Regions from separate parts of the Pseudomonas sp. R151218B TE3479 genome, predicted to be linked through region 1. Evidence: predicted binding sites of a transcription regulator. Region 1 holds the regulator's gene; the other holds the start of a gene.

The links. The regulator FliA, encoded in region 1, starts transcription of late flagellar genes. The targets are predictions, from matches to a motif close to CTAAAGTTTNNNNNNNNNNNGCCGNTAA.
Region 2: the regulator FliA is predicted to act here: its motif matches at 4,811-4,838, upstream of AB7M32_RS06405 (methyl-accepting chemotaxis protein).

The regions. Positions count from the first base shown of each region.
Region 1 is NZ_JBRJHV010000001.1:2,777,859-2,785,643, forward strand. It holds gene flhF (flagellar biosynthesis protein FlhF) at 1-373, shown strand, start outside; gene fleN (flagellar synthesis regulator FleN) at 489-1,319, shown strand; gene fliA (RNA polymerase sigma factor FliA) at 1,316-2,059, shown strand; gene AB7M32_RS12435 (chemotaxis response regulator CheY) at 2,227-2,598, shown strand; gene AB7M32_RS12440 (protein phosphatase CheZ) at 2,617-3,402, shown strand; gene AB7M32_RS12445 (chemotaxis protein CheA) at 3,433-5,685, shown strand; gene AB7M32_RS12450 (protein-glutamate methylesterase/protein-glutamine glutaminase) at 5,734-6,867, shown strand; gene AB7M32_RS12455 (flagellar motor protein) at 6,867-7,607, shown strand; gene motD (flagellar motor protein MotD) at 7,623-7,785, shown strand, end outside.
Region 2 is NZ_JBRJHV010000001.1:1,419,909-1,427,693, forward strand. It holds gene AB7M32_RS06390 (DUF3999 domain-containing protein) at 1-881, shown strand, start outside; gene AB7M32_RS06395 (class 1 fructose-bisphosphatase) at 1,117-2,127, shown strand; gene AB7M32_RS06400 (DUF924 family protein) at 2,131-2,727, shown strand; gene AB7M32_RS06405 (methyl-accepting chemotaxis protein) at 2,841-4,733, opposite strand; gene AB7M32_RS06410 (hypothetical protein) at 5,018-5,272, shown strand; gene AB7M32_RS06415 (lipocalin family protein) at 5,304-5,873, shown strand; gene AB7M32_RS06420 (formimidoylglutamate deiminase) at 5,995-7,359, opposite strand; gene hutC (histidine utilization repressor) at 7,503-7,785, shown strand, end outside.

The sequences.
Region 1 (7,785 bases):
CATGCAGCTCGAAAGCCTGGCCGGACGCGGTATCAAGTCAAAAAATTATCTCGTGTTGGCAACCACCAGCCAGAAACAGGTTCTAACCGCCGCATACCACAGCTACAAGCGCTGCGGACTGGCTGGCTGCATCCTGACTAAGCTGGACGAAACGGCAAGCCTGGGCGAGGTGTTGAGCCTGGCGATCGGTCATGAACTGCCGGTGGCCTACCTGACCGATGGGCCGCGGATCCCGGATGATTTGCATCTGCCGCGCCGTCATCAACTGGTCAGCCGTGCCGTGAGTGTGCAAATGCAGGAAGAACCCAGCGAAGAAGCCATGGCTGACATGTTCGCTGACATCTACCACAGCCCGACCAAACAGGTCGGCTGAGGTAATCATGAATATTTTTTGTACCTACATCGATGGTCTGCCATGCATTGTTCCTTATGCGAACGCGCAGCCAGTAATGTGGCCTCCGTCTAAGAAGACAAGGTAAAGAACGAACATGGGCAGCATGCATCCCGTACAGGTGATCGCGGTGACCGGCGGCAAAGGTGGCGTCGGGAAGACTAACGTGTCAGTGAACTTGTCCCTGGCTCTGGCAGAGCTTGGCCGACGGGTCATGCTGCTGGACGCCGACCTGGGCCTGGCGAACGTCGACGTGCTGCTGGGGCTTACCCCCAAACGCACCCTGGCGGACGTGATCGAGGGCCGTTGCGAACTGCGCGACGTGCTGTTGCAGGGGCCGGGCGGGATTCGCATCGTGCCGGCTGCCTCCGGTACCCAGAGCATGGTTCACCTGACCCCGGCCCAGCACGCGGGCCTGATCCAGGCCTTCAGCGACATCGGCGACAACCTCGATGTGCTGGTGATCGACACCGCGGCCGGCATCGGCGACTCGGTCGTCAGTTTCGTCCGCGCCGCCCAGGAAGTGCTGCTGGTGGTCTGCGACGAACCGACGTCCATCACCGACGCCTACGCCCTGATCAAACTGCTGAACCGCGACTATGGCATGAACCGCTTCCGCGTCCTGGCCAATATGGCCCAGAGCCCGCAGGAAGGGCGCAACCTGTTCGCCAAGTTGACCAAGGTCACCGATCGTTTCCTGGACGTCGCCCTACAATACGTCGGCGCCGTGCCGTACGACGAAAGCGTACGCAAGGCCGTCCAGAAGCAACGTGCCGTTTATGAAGCTTTTCCTCGTTCCAAATGCGCGCTGGCGTTCAAGGCGATCGCCCAGAAGGTCGATACCTGGCCACTGCCGGCCAACCCCCGCGGGCATCTGGAATTTTTCGTCGAGCGTCTTGTGCAACAAACAGCAGGGCCCGTGCTATGACAGCCAGCGGTTACAACCATCTCTACAAAAAATCGGCACGGGACGCCCAATACGAATTGATCGAGCGTTATGCGCCACTGGTCAAGCGTATTGCCTACCACTTGCTGGCGCGGTTGCCGGCCAGTGTCCAGGTGGAGGACTTGATCCAGGCCGGCATGATCGGCCTGCTTGAAGTGTCGAACAAATACGACGCCAGCAAAGGTGCCAGTTTCGAGACTTATGCCGGTATCCGCATTCGCGGGGCGATGCTCGATGAAGTCCGCAAGGGCGATTGGGCGCCGCGTTCGGTGCACCGCAATACCCGCATGGTCAGTGACGCGATTCGGGCAATTGAAGCGAAAACCGGGCGTGACGCTAAAGATCATGAAGTTGCGGCCGAACTCCAGTTGAGTCTCGACGATTATTACGGGATTTTGAACGATACCTTGGGCAGTCGCCTGTTCAGTTTCGACGACCTGTTGCAGGACGGCGAACACGAAGGGCTGCACGAGGATAACGCGAGTGCTCACATGGAGCCGTCGCGTGACCTGGAAGATGAACGTTTCCAGAGTGCGCTGGCGGATGCGATTGCCAATTTGCCGGAGCGTGAGCGGCTGGTCTTGGCGCTGTACTACGACGAAGAGCTGAACCTCAAGGAAATCGGTGAGGTCCTGGGGGTCAGCGAATCGCGGGTCAGCCAGTTACACAGCCAGTGCGCGGCCCGTTTGCGGGGGCGTTTGGGGGAGTGGCGAGCGCGTTGACAGGCAGTGTGGGGACACTGCGACGAGGCTGGCCTGGCAGGTGCTGCGCCAGTCTCCATCCGTTGTGCTCCAGACCGTTGTCGAGTGTTGTGCCGGATTTGATTGAAATGGCGCGTCCAGGTGCTGGGCGCGTTTAAGACTGCTTGGAGGTCGAATTGGACAAGAACATGAAAATCCTCATCGTTGATGACTTCTCAACGATGCGGCGGATCATTAAAAACCTGTTGCGTGACCTTGGGTTCACCAACACGGCCGAAGCAGATGACGGGACCACTGCGCTCCCGATGTTGCACAGTGGCAACTTCGATTTTCTGGTCACCGACTGGAACATGCCGGGCATGACCGGTATCGACCTGCTGCGCCAAGTGCGTGCCGACGAAAAACTCAAGCATCTTCCGGTGCTGATGGTCACTGCCGAAGCCAAGCGCGAGCAGATCATCGAAGCGGCCCAGGCCGGTGTGAACGGCTATGTGGTCAAACCCTTCACGGCCCAGGCGTTGAAAGAGAAGATCGAAAAAATCTTCGAACGCATCGGTTAACGGCGCCACGGGGGAGCTATGGACAACGAATCTTCAATGGGCGATTTCGAATCGACCCTGAAAAAACATGCCCGCGAACTGGTCGACAGCCTTGAAAAAGGCCGCTTTGGCGATGCGGTTCAAATGATCCATGAGCTCAACCAGACCCGTGACCGCGGTCTGTATCAGGAAGTGGGCAAGCTCACGCGTGAACTGCACAGCGCGATTGTCAATTTCCAGATCGACCCGCACATGCCGCAGGCCGAGGAAGTCTCGCAGATCACCGACGCCACCGAGCGCCTGGGGTATGTGGTCAAGCTGACCGAAGCCGCGGCCAACCGCACCATGGACCTGGTGGAGAGCGCAACGCCGCTGGTCAATGGCCTGAGCGAAGACGCCCAGGCCTTGAGTACCGACTGGGGCCGGTTCATGCGTCGTGAAGTCGGTGCTGAAGAGTTTCGGGAGCTGGCCCGTCGGGTCGACGGTTTCCTGACGCGCAGCAGCACCGAGAACCGCGCCGTGGCAAGCAACCTCAACGACATTCTGCTGGCCCAGGACTATCAGGACCTGACCGGTCAGGTGATCAAGCGCGTGACCCAGTTGGTCACCGAAGTTGAAAGTAATCTGCTCAAACTGGTGTTGATGGCCAGCCAGGTCGACCGCTTTGCAGGTATCGAACACGACCGTGAAGCGATGCTCGCTGAAAAAGATCCACAAAAACATCTCTCTCAGGGTGAAGGTCCGCAAATTCATGCCGATAAAAGAGAAGACGTTATGTCCGGTCAGGACGATGTGGACGATTTGCTGTCCAGCCTTGGATTCTGAGTTTTAGCCCTGTTTTAGGAGCAGCCATTAATGAGCTTCGGCGCCGATGAAGAGATCCTTCAGGATTTCCTGGTTGAGGCCGGCGAGATTCTAGAGCAACTATCCGAACAACTGGTCGAGCTGGAAAGCCGACCTGATGATGCGGATCTGCTCAATGCAATTTTTCGCGGTTTCCACACTGTAAAAGGAGGCGCCGGCTTCCTCCAGCTCAACGAGCTGGTGGAGTGCTGTCACATTGCCGAGAACGTGTTCGACATCCTGCGCAAGGGTGAGCGTCGTGTTGACTCGGAGTTGATGGACGTGGTGCTCGAAGCGCTGGATGCGGTCAACAGCATGTTCAGCGAAGTGCGCGAGCGCTCGCCGATTACCCCTGCTACCCCTGAGTTGCTCGCCGCGCTGGCACGCCTGGCCGAGCCGCAATCGGCTGACGAAGCGGCGCCGGTTGCCGAAGCGGTGGTTGAAGAGCCGGTCGCCGAAGAATCGGGTGACATTACCGATAATGAGTTCGAACAGCTGCTGGACTCCCTGAATACCGTCAAGGCCCAGGCCGAGGCGCCGGCCGCTCAGGTCGCACCTGCTGCGCAGGGCGCCGGGGCTGGCAGCGATGAAATCACCGATGCCGAGTTCGAGTCGCTGCTCGACCAGCTTCACGGCAAGGGCCAGTTCGCGCCGGATGCGGTCGTTCCGCCGACGGCCCCCGCCGCCCCGAAAGCGGCTGGCGACAGCTCCGACATCACCGACGACGAATTCGAAGCGTTGCTCGACCAGTTGCACGGCAAGGGCACCTTTGCCGTTGACGCGCTGGATTCGGCCATCGCTTCGGCGCCGACGCCGGCCAAGCCTGCCGCCGCTGCCGCTGGCAGCGATCTGATCAGCGACCACGAATTCGAATCGCTGCTCGATGAGCTGCATGGCAAGGGCAAGTTCAGCGAAGTCGGTACGGCGTCTGCCGCGCCTGCCGCCACCGCGGCGGCACCGGCGGCCAAGGCTGCTGCGCCCAAACCCGCAGCCAAGGCACCGGAACCCAAGGCCGAGCCCGCCAAGCCTGCCGCTGCCGCCCCGGCGCCAGCCCGGGCTCCGGCGGCTGCGCCAGCGGAAAAACCGGCCAGCGAAGCCGAGACCACCGTTCGGGTCGACACCGCACGCCTGGACGAGATCATGAACATGGTCGGCGAACTGGTGCTAGTGCGTAACCGTCTGGTGCGCCTGGGTCTCAACAGCCAGGACGAAGCCATGTCCAAGGCCGTGTCGAACCTCGACGTGGTCACGGCCGATTTGCAGACCGCGGTCATGAAGACCCGGATGCAGCCGATCAAGAAAGTCTTCGGGCGCTTCCCGCGCCTGGTTCGCGACCTGGCTCGCCAGCTCAAGAAAGAAATCAACCTGGAACTGGTGGGTGAAGAGACCGACCTCGACAAGAACCTTGTCGAGGCCCTGGCCGACCCGCTGGTCCACTTGGTGCGCAACGCGGTCGACCACGGCATCGAGTCGCCGGAAGAACGCGAAGCCTCGGGCAAGGTCCGCAGCGGCAAGGTGATCCTGGCCGCCGAGCAGGAAGGTGACCACATCCTGTTGTCGATCTCCGACGACGGCAAAGGCATGGACCCGAACGTGCTGCGTTCCATCGCGGTGAAACGCGGCGTAATGGACAAGGATGCCGCCGACCGCCTGAGCGACACCGAGTGCTACAACCTGATCTTCGCCCCGGGTTTCTCGACCAAGACCGAGATTTCCGACGTTTCGGGCCGTGGCGTGGGCATGGACGTGGTGAAAACCAAGATTTCCCAGCTCAACGGTTCGATCAACATCTATTCGACCAAGGGCCAGGGCTCGAAGATCGTCATCAAGGTCCCGTTGACCTTGGCGATCATGCCGACCCTGATGGTGATGCTGGGCAACCAGGCCTTCGCCTTCCCGCTGGTCAACGTCAACGAGATCTTCCACCTCGACCTGTCGCGCACCAACGTGGTGGACGGCCAGGAAGTGGTGATCGTACGGGACAAGGCATTGCCGCTGTTCTACCTCAAGCGCTGGCTGGTCAGCTCCGCAGCTCATGTGGAGCAGGGCGAGGGCCATGTGGTGATCCTTTCGGTGGGCACTCAGCGGATCGGCTTCGTCGTCGACCAGTTGGTGGGCCAGGAAGAAGTGGTCATCAAGCCGTTGGGCAAGATGCTCCAGGGCACCCCGGGCATGTCCGGCGCCACCATCACCGGCGACGGCCGCATCGCGTTGATTCTCGATGTGCCAAGCATGCTCAAGCGTTACGCCGCCCGGCGTATTTGATTCTGGAGGGGGGCGGCCCAGAGCCGCGCCTCGTCTAACGGAGTGTTTATGGTAGTTAAAGTCCTGGTGGTGGACGATTCGGGTTTTTTCCGTCGCCGCGTCTCGGAAATTCTTTCGGCGGACACGAGTATTCAGGTCGTCGGTACCGCGACTAATGGCAAAGAGGCGATCGATCAGGCCCTGGCACTCAAGCCGGACGTGATTACCATGGACTACGAGATGCCGATGATGGACGGCATCACGGCCGTGCGGCATATCATGCAGCGCTGCCCGACCCCGGTGTTGATGTTTTCGTCCCTGACTCACGAAGGCGCCCGGGTAACCCTCGATGCGCTGGACGCCGGGGCGGTGGACTTCCTGCCGAAGAATTTCGAAGACATTTCGCGCAACCCCGACAAGGTCCGGCAGTTGCTGTGCGAAAAGGTCCACAGCATTTCCCGCAGCAATCGTCGTGTCGGTGCCTACAGCACTCCGGCGCCGGCCCCGGTTGCGGCGCCAAGCCCTGCGCCAGCGCCGACGGCATCGGGCAGCTTCAATCCGGCCCCGGTACGCAGCGCCCCGGCACTTGCGCCGACGCGTTCGGCACCTGCCAGTGCAACGTCGCCGGCACCCAAGCGCAAAGCCTACAAGCTGGTGGCGATCGGTACGTCCACAGGCGGCCCGGTGGCGCTGCAACGGGTCCTGACCCAGTTGCCGGCCAACTTCCCGGCTCCCATCGTGCTGATCCAGCACATGCCCGCGGCGTTCACCAAGGCGTTTGCCGAGCGTCTGGACAAGCTGTGCAACATCAGCGTCAAGGAAGCCGAGGATGGTGACATCCTGCGTCCGGGGCTGGCCTTGTTGGCGCCGGGTGGCAAACAGATGATGATCGACGGCCGTGGCGCGGTGAAAATCCTGCCGGGCGATGAGCGCCTGAACTACAAGCCTTGCGTGGACATTACCTTCGGTTCCGCGGCCAAGTCCTACGGTGACAAAGTTCTGGCGGTGGTGCTCACCGGCATGGGCGCCGACGGTCGCGAAGGCGCACGGCTGCTCAAGCAGGGCGGCAGTGCGATCTGGGCCCAGGACGAAGCCAGTTGCGTGATCTACGGCATGCCGATGGCCATCGTCAAAGCCGATCTTGCCGACGCGGTGTACGGGTTGGACGACATCGGTAGACACCTGGTCGAGGCCTGCCTGTAATGGATGTGCTCAGCCTGATTGGCATCATCATGGCGTTCGTCGCCATCATTGGCGGCAATTACCTGGAAGGTGGTCATCTGGGCGCGTTGGCCAACGGTCCGGCGGCATTGATCGTGCTCGGTGGCACCATTGGCGCGGCGCTGTTGCAGTCGCCCATGAGCGCTTTCAAGCGCGCCATGCAGGTGCTGATCTGGATTCTGTTCCCGCCCCGTGTCGACCTGGCCGGTGGCATCGACCGCGTGGTGAACTGGAGCCTGACCGCTCGCAAGGAAGGCCTGCTGGGCCTGGAAGGGGTGGCCGACGCCGAACCCGACAGCTACTCGCGCAAAGGCCTGCAATTGCTGGTGGACGGCGCCGAGCCGGAAGCCATCCGTAGCATCCTGGAAGTGGATTTCTACACCCAGGAAAGCCGCGACATCGAGGCGGCCAAAGTATTTGAAAGCATGGGCGGTTATGCGCCGACCATCGGCATCATCGGTGCGGTGATGGGCCTGATCCATGTGATGGGCAATCTGGCCGATCCATCGCAGCTGGGCAGCGGTATCGCCGTGGCGTTCGTCGCCACGATCTACGGCGTGGCGAGTGCCAACCTGGTGCTGCTGCCCATCGCGGCCAAGCTCAAGGCCATCGCGTTGCGCCAGTCGCGCTATCGCGAAATGCTGCTGGAAGGGATCCTGTCGATCGCCGAAGGTGAAAACCCGCGCTCCATTGAGTTGAAGCTCCAGGGCTTCATGGATTAATGGGGGATATGGCGCATGGCACGTCGCAGGCATCGTGAAGAACACGTCAACCATGAACGCTGGCTCGTTTCCTACGCCGACTTCATCACGCTGCTGTTCGCTTTTTTCGTGGTCATGTATTCGATTTCGTCGGTCAACGAAGGCAAGTACAAAGTGATTTCCGAGGCGTTGATCGGGG
Region 2 (7,785 bases), 1.4 Mb from region 1:
AGCGGTTCACCATCGAAGCCAGTGACGACTTGCAGCACTGGCAATCCTGGGGTGAAGGCCAGGTGGCACGCTTGACCTTTGCCGATGAGCGGGTCGAGCAGCATGAAGTGAACCTGCCGGGGCAACCGGCGCGCTATCTGCGGTTGCTGTGGGATTCGCCGTCCTCCGCGCCGGTGCTGACCTCGGCCCAGCTGCACAGCGCCAGCCGCGAAAGCCTGCCGTTGCCGCTGGTCTGGTCGCAACCGTTGGCTGGCAGCACGACCAAGGCTGGTGAATACACCTGGCAGCTGCCCATGGGGTTGAACATCGAGCAAGTGCAGGTCGAACTGAGCCAGGCCAACAGCCTGGCGCCGGTGACCCTGGCCGGTCGCCGTGAAAGCAGCCATCCCTGGCAGCCACTGGGCAGTGGCTTGCTCTATCGCCTGACCCAGAACGGCCAGGATGTGCTGCAGAACCAACTGCAGCTGTCCGGCCAGACCGTGCAGCAATTGAAACTGACCGTGGACGAGCGTGGCGGCGGCCTGGGAACCGAAGCCCCGGCCCTGCGCTTTGCCGTGCGTCCGACCCAAGTGGTGTTCCTGGCGCGTGGCGAAGGGCCTTACCGCCTGGCGCTGGGCAGCGCGACAGTCAAAGCGGCCAGCTTGCCATTGAGCACGCTAGTGCCTGACTACAAACCGTCGCGCCTGGCGACGCTGGGGACGGCGACGGTGAACGGCGCGGCCACGTCGACGCCGGCTGCGACCCCTGCAACCGCAACCGCGCCTGCGACGGTCGATACCAACTGGAAGAAAATCGGCTTGTGGGCGGTATTGCTGCTGAGCGTGCTGTTCCTCGCGGCGATGGCGTTCAGCCTGCTTCGCAAGCCGCCGGTCAAGAGCTGAGGTGCGTTCATCGCGAGCATGCTCGCTCCTACAATAGACCGCGTTCGTCGAAACAACTCGGTCAACTGTGGGAGCGAGCTTGCTCGCGATGGCGTCCTCTCCAATCACAGAAATATCCAAGCGAGCCGCCACCCCGTGAACTCAATCCTCCATTCCCCGTCTCATAGGAGGAATTAAGTCCCGACTCGCGCTAAACTGCGCTGGTTTTTCCGCCCCCTATTCTTCGGAGCCGTCCATGTCCCGCGTTACCTTGAGTCGCTATTTGATTGAGCAGACCCGCAGCAACAATACCCCTGCCGATCTGCGCTTTTTGATCGAAGTGGTGGCGCGTGCGTGCAAGGAAATCAGCCACGCCGTCTCCAAAGGCGCGTTGGGTGGTGTCCTGGGCAGCATGGGCACCGAAAACGTGCAGGGTGAAGTGCAGAAAAAGCTCGACGTGTTGTCCAACGAAATCCTGCTCGAAGCCAACGAATGGGGCGGTCACCTGGCCGGCATGGCGTCCGAGGAAATGGACAATGCCTACCAGATCCCGGGCAAATACCCCAAGGGTGCCTACCTGCTGGTGTTTGACCCACTGGACGGTTCCTCGAACATCGACATCAACGCGCCGGTCGGCACCATCTTCTCGGTACTGCGCTGCCCGAACGAGTACCTGAGCCAGAACGAAGCCCTGAATGAAAAGGCCTTCCTGCAGCCGGGCACCGAGCAGGTCGCCGCCGGTTATGCCATCTACGGCCCTCAGACCATGCTGGTGCTGACCCTGGGTGACGGCGTCAAGGGCTTCACCCTGGACCGCGAGATGGGCAGCTTCGTACTGACCCACGAAGACATCACCATTCCTGAGACCACCCAGGAATTCGCCATCAACATGTCCAACCAGCGTCACTGGGAAGCCCCGGTAAAACGCTACGTCGAAGAACTGCTGGCAGGCGAAGAAGGCCCGCTGAAGAAGAACTACAACATGCGCTGGGTCGCCGCGATGGTTGCCGATGTGCACCGGATCCTGACCCGTGGCGGCTTGTTCATGTACCCGCGCGACAGCCGCGAGCCGTCCAAGCCGGGCAAGCTGCGCCTGATGTACGAAGCCAACCCGATGTCGTTCCTGGTGGAGCAGGCGGGCGGCGCTTCCACCGACGGTCACCAGCGCATCCTCGATATCAAGCCTGAAGGTCTGCACCAGCGCGTGGCCGTGTTCCTCGGTTCGAAGGAAGAAGTGGCTCGCGCCACGGCTTACCACAAGGAGTAAACCATGGCCGAGCCCTGGCAGCCGTTGCTCGATTGGTGGTTTGGTGCAGCCCAGACACCGGACGAAATAGCGGCTGACAAGGGCAAGCTGTGGTTCGGCAAAGGCCATGATCGCCAGGCGCAAGAGCGCTTCGGCGATCGGGTCGAGCAGGCACTGGCCGGCGGATTGACCAACTGGGCGCAACGCCCGGAAGGTTGGCTGGCCCTGGTGCTGCTACTGGATCAATTCCCGCGGATGATCTTTCGCAATACCCCCAGAAGCTTTTCCGGCGACTTGCGTGCTCAAGCGCTGGTAGCCCAAGGCCTGGCGGCGGGGTTCGACCGACAGCTCAAGCCGATCCAGCGCGTATTTATCTATCTGGTACTCGAACACTGCGAAAACCTGGCGGTGCAGAACGAGGCCGTGTCGCGGTTTATCGACCTGGTCCGAGAGCAACCGGAGGCGGAACGGGCGGTGTTTGAAGACAACCTGGATTATGCCGAGCGGCACCAGAGGATCATTGCGCGGTTTGGACGGTTTCCCCATCGCAATGCGGTGTTGGGACGCGAGTCCACGGCTGAGGAAATGGAGTTTTTGAACAGGCCTGGGTCCAGGTTCTGATTCTTTCGGTGTAGCTGACGCCGCTATCGCGAGCAAGCTCGCTCCCACATTTGACCCCGTTCGCAATCATTAATGTGGGAGCGAGCTTGCTCGCGATGGGGTCTGTCCAGGCGCTAGATCCGGAAACTACCCACCAACTGCTTCAACCGCGCCGCCTGCTGCTCGAGGTCGGCACAAGCGCGCAAGGTGGCTTGCAGGTTTTCCACGCCTTCCTGGTTCAGCGTGTTGATCTCGGTGATGTCGACGTTGATCGACTCCACCACGGCGGTCTGTTCTTCAGTGGCAGTAGCCACGGATTGGTTCATGCCGTCGATTTCACCGATGCGCTGGGTCACGCTGCCCAGGCGTTCGCCGGCCTGGTTGGCGATGCCGACGCTGCTTTCGCTCTGGCGCTGGCTGTCGGTCATGGTCAGCACCGCTTCCCGCGCGCCGACTTGCAGCTCCTCGATCATCTTCTGCACTTGCTGCGCTGAGTCCTGGGTGCGGTGCGCCAGGTTGCGCACTTCATCGGCCACCACCGCGAAGCCGCGCCCGGCTTCACCGGCGCGGGCGGCTTCGATGGCGGCGTTGAGGGCGAGCAGGTTGGTCTGCTGGGAAATGCTGGTGATCACCTCGAGGATCTGGCCGATATTCACTGTGTTGCTGTTCAGGGTTTCGATGTTGCCGCACGAATCGCTGATCTTGGCCGACAACTGCTGCATGGCTGCGATGGTTTTATCCACCACTTGCTGGCCGTCTTCGGCCAGGTTGCGGGCCTCGCTGGAATGTTGCGAGGCGAGGGCGGCGTTCTGGGCGATTTCCTGGGCTGCGGCGCCAAGCTGGTTGATGGCCGCGGCCACGCTGCTGGTGCGCGACGCCTGCTGGTCGGAATTGAACATCGACGAGTTGGACGCACTGACCACGCGCAAGGCGACTTCGTTGACTTGGCCGGTGGCCGAGGCCACTTCGCGGATCGAGGTGTGAATGCGTTCGACAAAGCGGTTGAACGAGGTGCCCAGTGCGCCGAATTCGTCATGGCCGTGAATGACCAGGCGGCGGGTCAGGTCGCCTTCGCCTTCGGCGATGTCATGCATGGCGCGGCCCATGGTCAGCAGCGGTTGCATCAGCACGCGGATCAACATGCCCAGCAGGGCGATGATGAACACCACTGCGATGAACATGGCGATCAGCGCCGAGGTCCGGAATTCGCTGAGCATCGCCAGGGCGGTGTCCTTGTCGAGCACCAGCGCCACGTACCAGTCGGCACCCGGCACGCCGTTGACGTGGGTGAAGGAGATGAATTGGGTCTTGCCGTCGAGGTCGACTTCCTTCACGCCCGGGCTGATTTGCGGCGCGCCGTTGGGGTAGGCCTCGGCCAGGGTCTTGAGCACGCGCTTGCTGTCGGGGTGGATCAGGATCTTGCCATCGGCGCTGACGATGAACGCGTGGCCGTGGCCGCCGAAGTTCAGCGAGTTGATGATGGCGCTGACGCTGGACAGGTCGATGTCCGCACCGGCCACGCCGATCATCTGGCCCTGGTGCTGGACCGGCGTGGCGACGGTGATCACCAGTTTGCCTGATGAGGCGGCGATGTACGGTTCGGTGACAATGGTTTGCTGTGCGCTGTTGGCGGCCTTGTACCAGCCACGGGCGCGCGGGTCGTAGTCGGCGGCGCGATTGCCGGCCGGTACCGAGAACATTACGCCGTCGGTGCCGCCGAAATAGCTGAGTTGGAAGTTTCCGGTGTAGGCCGGCAGGCCCACGGCGCGCTTGAGGCTGTCGGCACTGCTGCCGTCCACGGCGATCTGCTGGGCCAGCGATTGCAGCAATTGGATACGGCCGTCGACCCACGTTTGGATGTTCCGGCTGGTCAGGCTGCCGAGTTCCTGCATGGAGGTCTCGGTGCTGGCATGCAGGCTCTGGCGTTGACGATAGTCGTTGAACAGGATGAAACAGGCGAATGCAACGGCCACCACGAGGGCGGCAGCCAACAGGATTTTATGGCTGAACTTCATGTTTCTGGTCATTAAGAACACTACCGCGGAGGGACGGGTCAAGAAGGGCTGTCAATTTGCCATAGCGCAGGCTTTTGCGCTGTTACTTTTTATCGGCGCAAAAGCCCGGCCCATCAGGCGTCAAGGGTCCAATCCCGACAGAAGGTACGACGGTGTCACAAACCGGGTGATTCATCGACGAAACACCTCTGCACAGCCAATAAATACTGGGGACGTCAGGGAACCAGATAGGGGTTTTCTCTTCTAAGGATCAGGTTGGCACCCTGCCACCTCCCTTCCGTTCCAGGAGTTACACCATGTCGCTGCGATCTATCGCCCTGCTGTTTATGTGCGTCGTGTTGACCGCATGCAGCAAGGTCAACCAGGAAAACTATTCGAAATTGTCGGCTGGCATGCCCAAGGCCGAAGTCGAAACGTTGCTGGGGAAACCAACCGATTGTTCAGGCGCGCTCGGCATGTCCAGCTGTACCTGGGGCGACCAGAAAAGCTTTATCAGCGTGCAGTACGCCGGTGACAAAGTGTTGATGTTTTCCGGCCAAGGCCTGAAGTAAACCGAGGCCAGAGGCCTGCGGGAGAAGAATAATGATGCGGTTAGTTTTTGTGCTTTTGGCTGGCCTGGTATTGGCCGGCTGTGCCACTTCTGGCGAAGATCCGTTGGCGCCCAAGACGGTCAACAGCGTCAATCTCAAGCGTTACCAAGGGACCTGGTATGAGTTGGCCCGTCTGCCCATGTATTTCCAGCGCAATTGCGCACAATCGGAAGCTCACTACATCCTCAAGCCAGACGGCAACGTGGCTGTGCTCAATCGCTGCCTGACCTCGGACTGGCAGTGGGAGGAAGCCAGGGGCACGGCCACGCCGCAGGTGCCGGGCAAGACCGACAAGCTCTGGGTCGAGTTCGACAACTGGTTTTCACGGATCGTGCCGGGCGTGGCGAAAGGGCAATACTGGGTGCTGTACGTCAGCGATGACTACAAGACCGCCATCGTCGGCGACCCGAGCCGTCGCTACATGTGGTTGCTGTCCCGCACACCGACCGTCAATAGCGTCGTGCGCGAGGAGCTGCTGAGCAAGGCGCGCCAGCAGGGTTATGACACGACACGACTGATCTGGCGCGCGTCGGATCGGCAGATGGCCAAGACTTCGAATTGATCGGCTCCTGAGAACCCATGTGGGAGCGAGCTTGCTCGCGATGACGGACTTTCAGCCAACCTCAGTGTTGAATGTGAAGGCCTCTTCGCGAGCAAGCTCGCTCCCACACTTTTTATCCGCGTCAGTCTAGAAGCTCGCGCAATACCTGGGTAAACGCCCGGGCGCTTTCCTCTTCGCCGGCATGACGCCCCTCCCGCACAACCCACCGGCCGCCGACCATCACATCCCGCACCTGACGATCGCCGCCGGCAAACAACCAGCGATTGAGAATCCCGTCGCCATTGGCCGTGGCCAGGTACGGATCGTTGCCATCGAGCACCAGCCAGTCGGCGCGCTTGCCGATGTCGAGGGCGCCGATCGGTTGCCCCAAGGCCTGGGCGCCGCCTTCCAATGCCGCGTCGAACAAGGTGCGGCCGACCATCGGCTGATCCGCCCGATACAGGCGGTTGCGCCGTTGGTCACGCAGGCGCTGGCCATATTCCAGCCAGCGCAATTCTTCCACCACGCTTAATGACACATGGCTGTCGGAACCGATACCCAGGCGCCCGCCCTGGGCGAGGAAATCCACGGCCGGGAAAATCCCGTCGCCCAGGTTGGCTTCGGTGGTCAGGCACAGGCCGGCAATCGCCCGGCTCTTGGCCATGAGGCTGACTTCCTGGGCGTTGGCATGGGTGGCATGAACCAGGCACCAGCGCTGGTCGACCTCAGTGTTTTCGTACAGCCATTGCAGCGGGCGGGCGCCGCTCCAGCTCAGGCAGTCATCGACTTCCTTCTGCTGCTCGGCGATGTGGATGTGCACCGGGCAATCACGGTCGCTGGCGGCCAGCACGTCCTGGATCTGCCCCGGTGTCACGGCGCGCAGCGAGTGGAAACACAAGCCCAGAGCCTGGGACGGTTGCCCGGCCAGGATCGGTTGCAAGCGTGACTGAAGCTTCAAGTAGTTTTCGGTGCTGTTGATGAACCGGCGCTGCCCGTCGTTGGGCGCCTGGCCGCCAAAACCGGAATGGCTGTAGAGCACCGGCAGCAGCGTCAGGCCGATGCCGGCAGCGCTGGCGGCGTGGCTGATGCGCAGGGCCAGCTCCGCCGGGTCGGCGTAGGGCGCGCCGTCGATGTCATGGTGCACGTAATGGAATTCGGCGACCGAGGTGTAGCCGGCCTTGAGCATTTCGATGTATAGCTGGCGAGCGATGACGCCGAGTTGATCCGGGCTGATTTTTCCGACGAGGCGGTACATCAAGTCGCGCCAGGTCCAGAAACTGTCGTTGGGATTGCCCGCCACTTCCGCCAGGCCGGCCATCGCCCGTTGAAAGGCATGGGAGTGCAGGTTCGGCATACCCGGCAACAGCGGACCGCCCAGCCGTTCGGCGCCGTCTGCGTGGGAGCCGGCCTGGATATGGGTCAGGACGCCCTGGGCATCGACCTCAAGACGTACATCATGGGCCCATCCACTAGGCAGCAGCGCGCGTTCGGCAAAGAAGGCGGACATGGTACAACCTCATTGTGCGTAATTTGTATATACATATACAGACGTTTGCCTGGCCGGTAAACTCCGGCAAGCTAGCAACCTTATTCGCAGAACAGGGAACCGCCGTGCCGACTCCGCCTGCCAAACCGCCGCTGGCCGCACACATGGGTGACAGTCCGGCGCCCTTGTACGCCCGCGTCAAACAGATGATCACCCAGCAGATCGACAGTGGAAACTGGCCGCCGCATTACCGCGTGCCGTCGGAAAGCGAGCTGGTCAGCCAGTTGGGCTTCAGTCGCATGACCATCAACCGTGCCTTGCGGGAAATGACCGCCGACGGCCTGTTGGTGCGCATGCAGGGGGTCGGCACATTCGTGGCCGAGCCCAAGAGCCAGTCCGCGTTGTTCGAAGTGCATAACATCGCTGACGAGATCGCCTCCCGCGGCC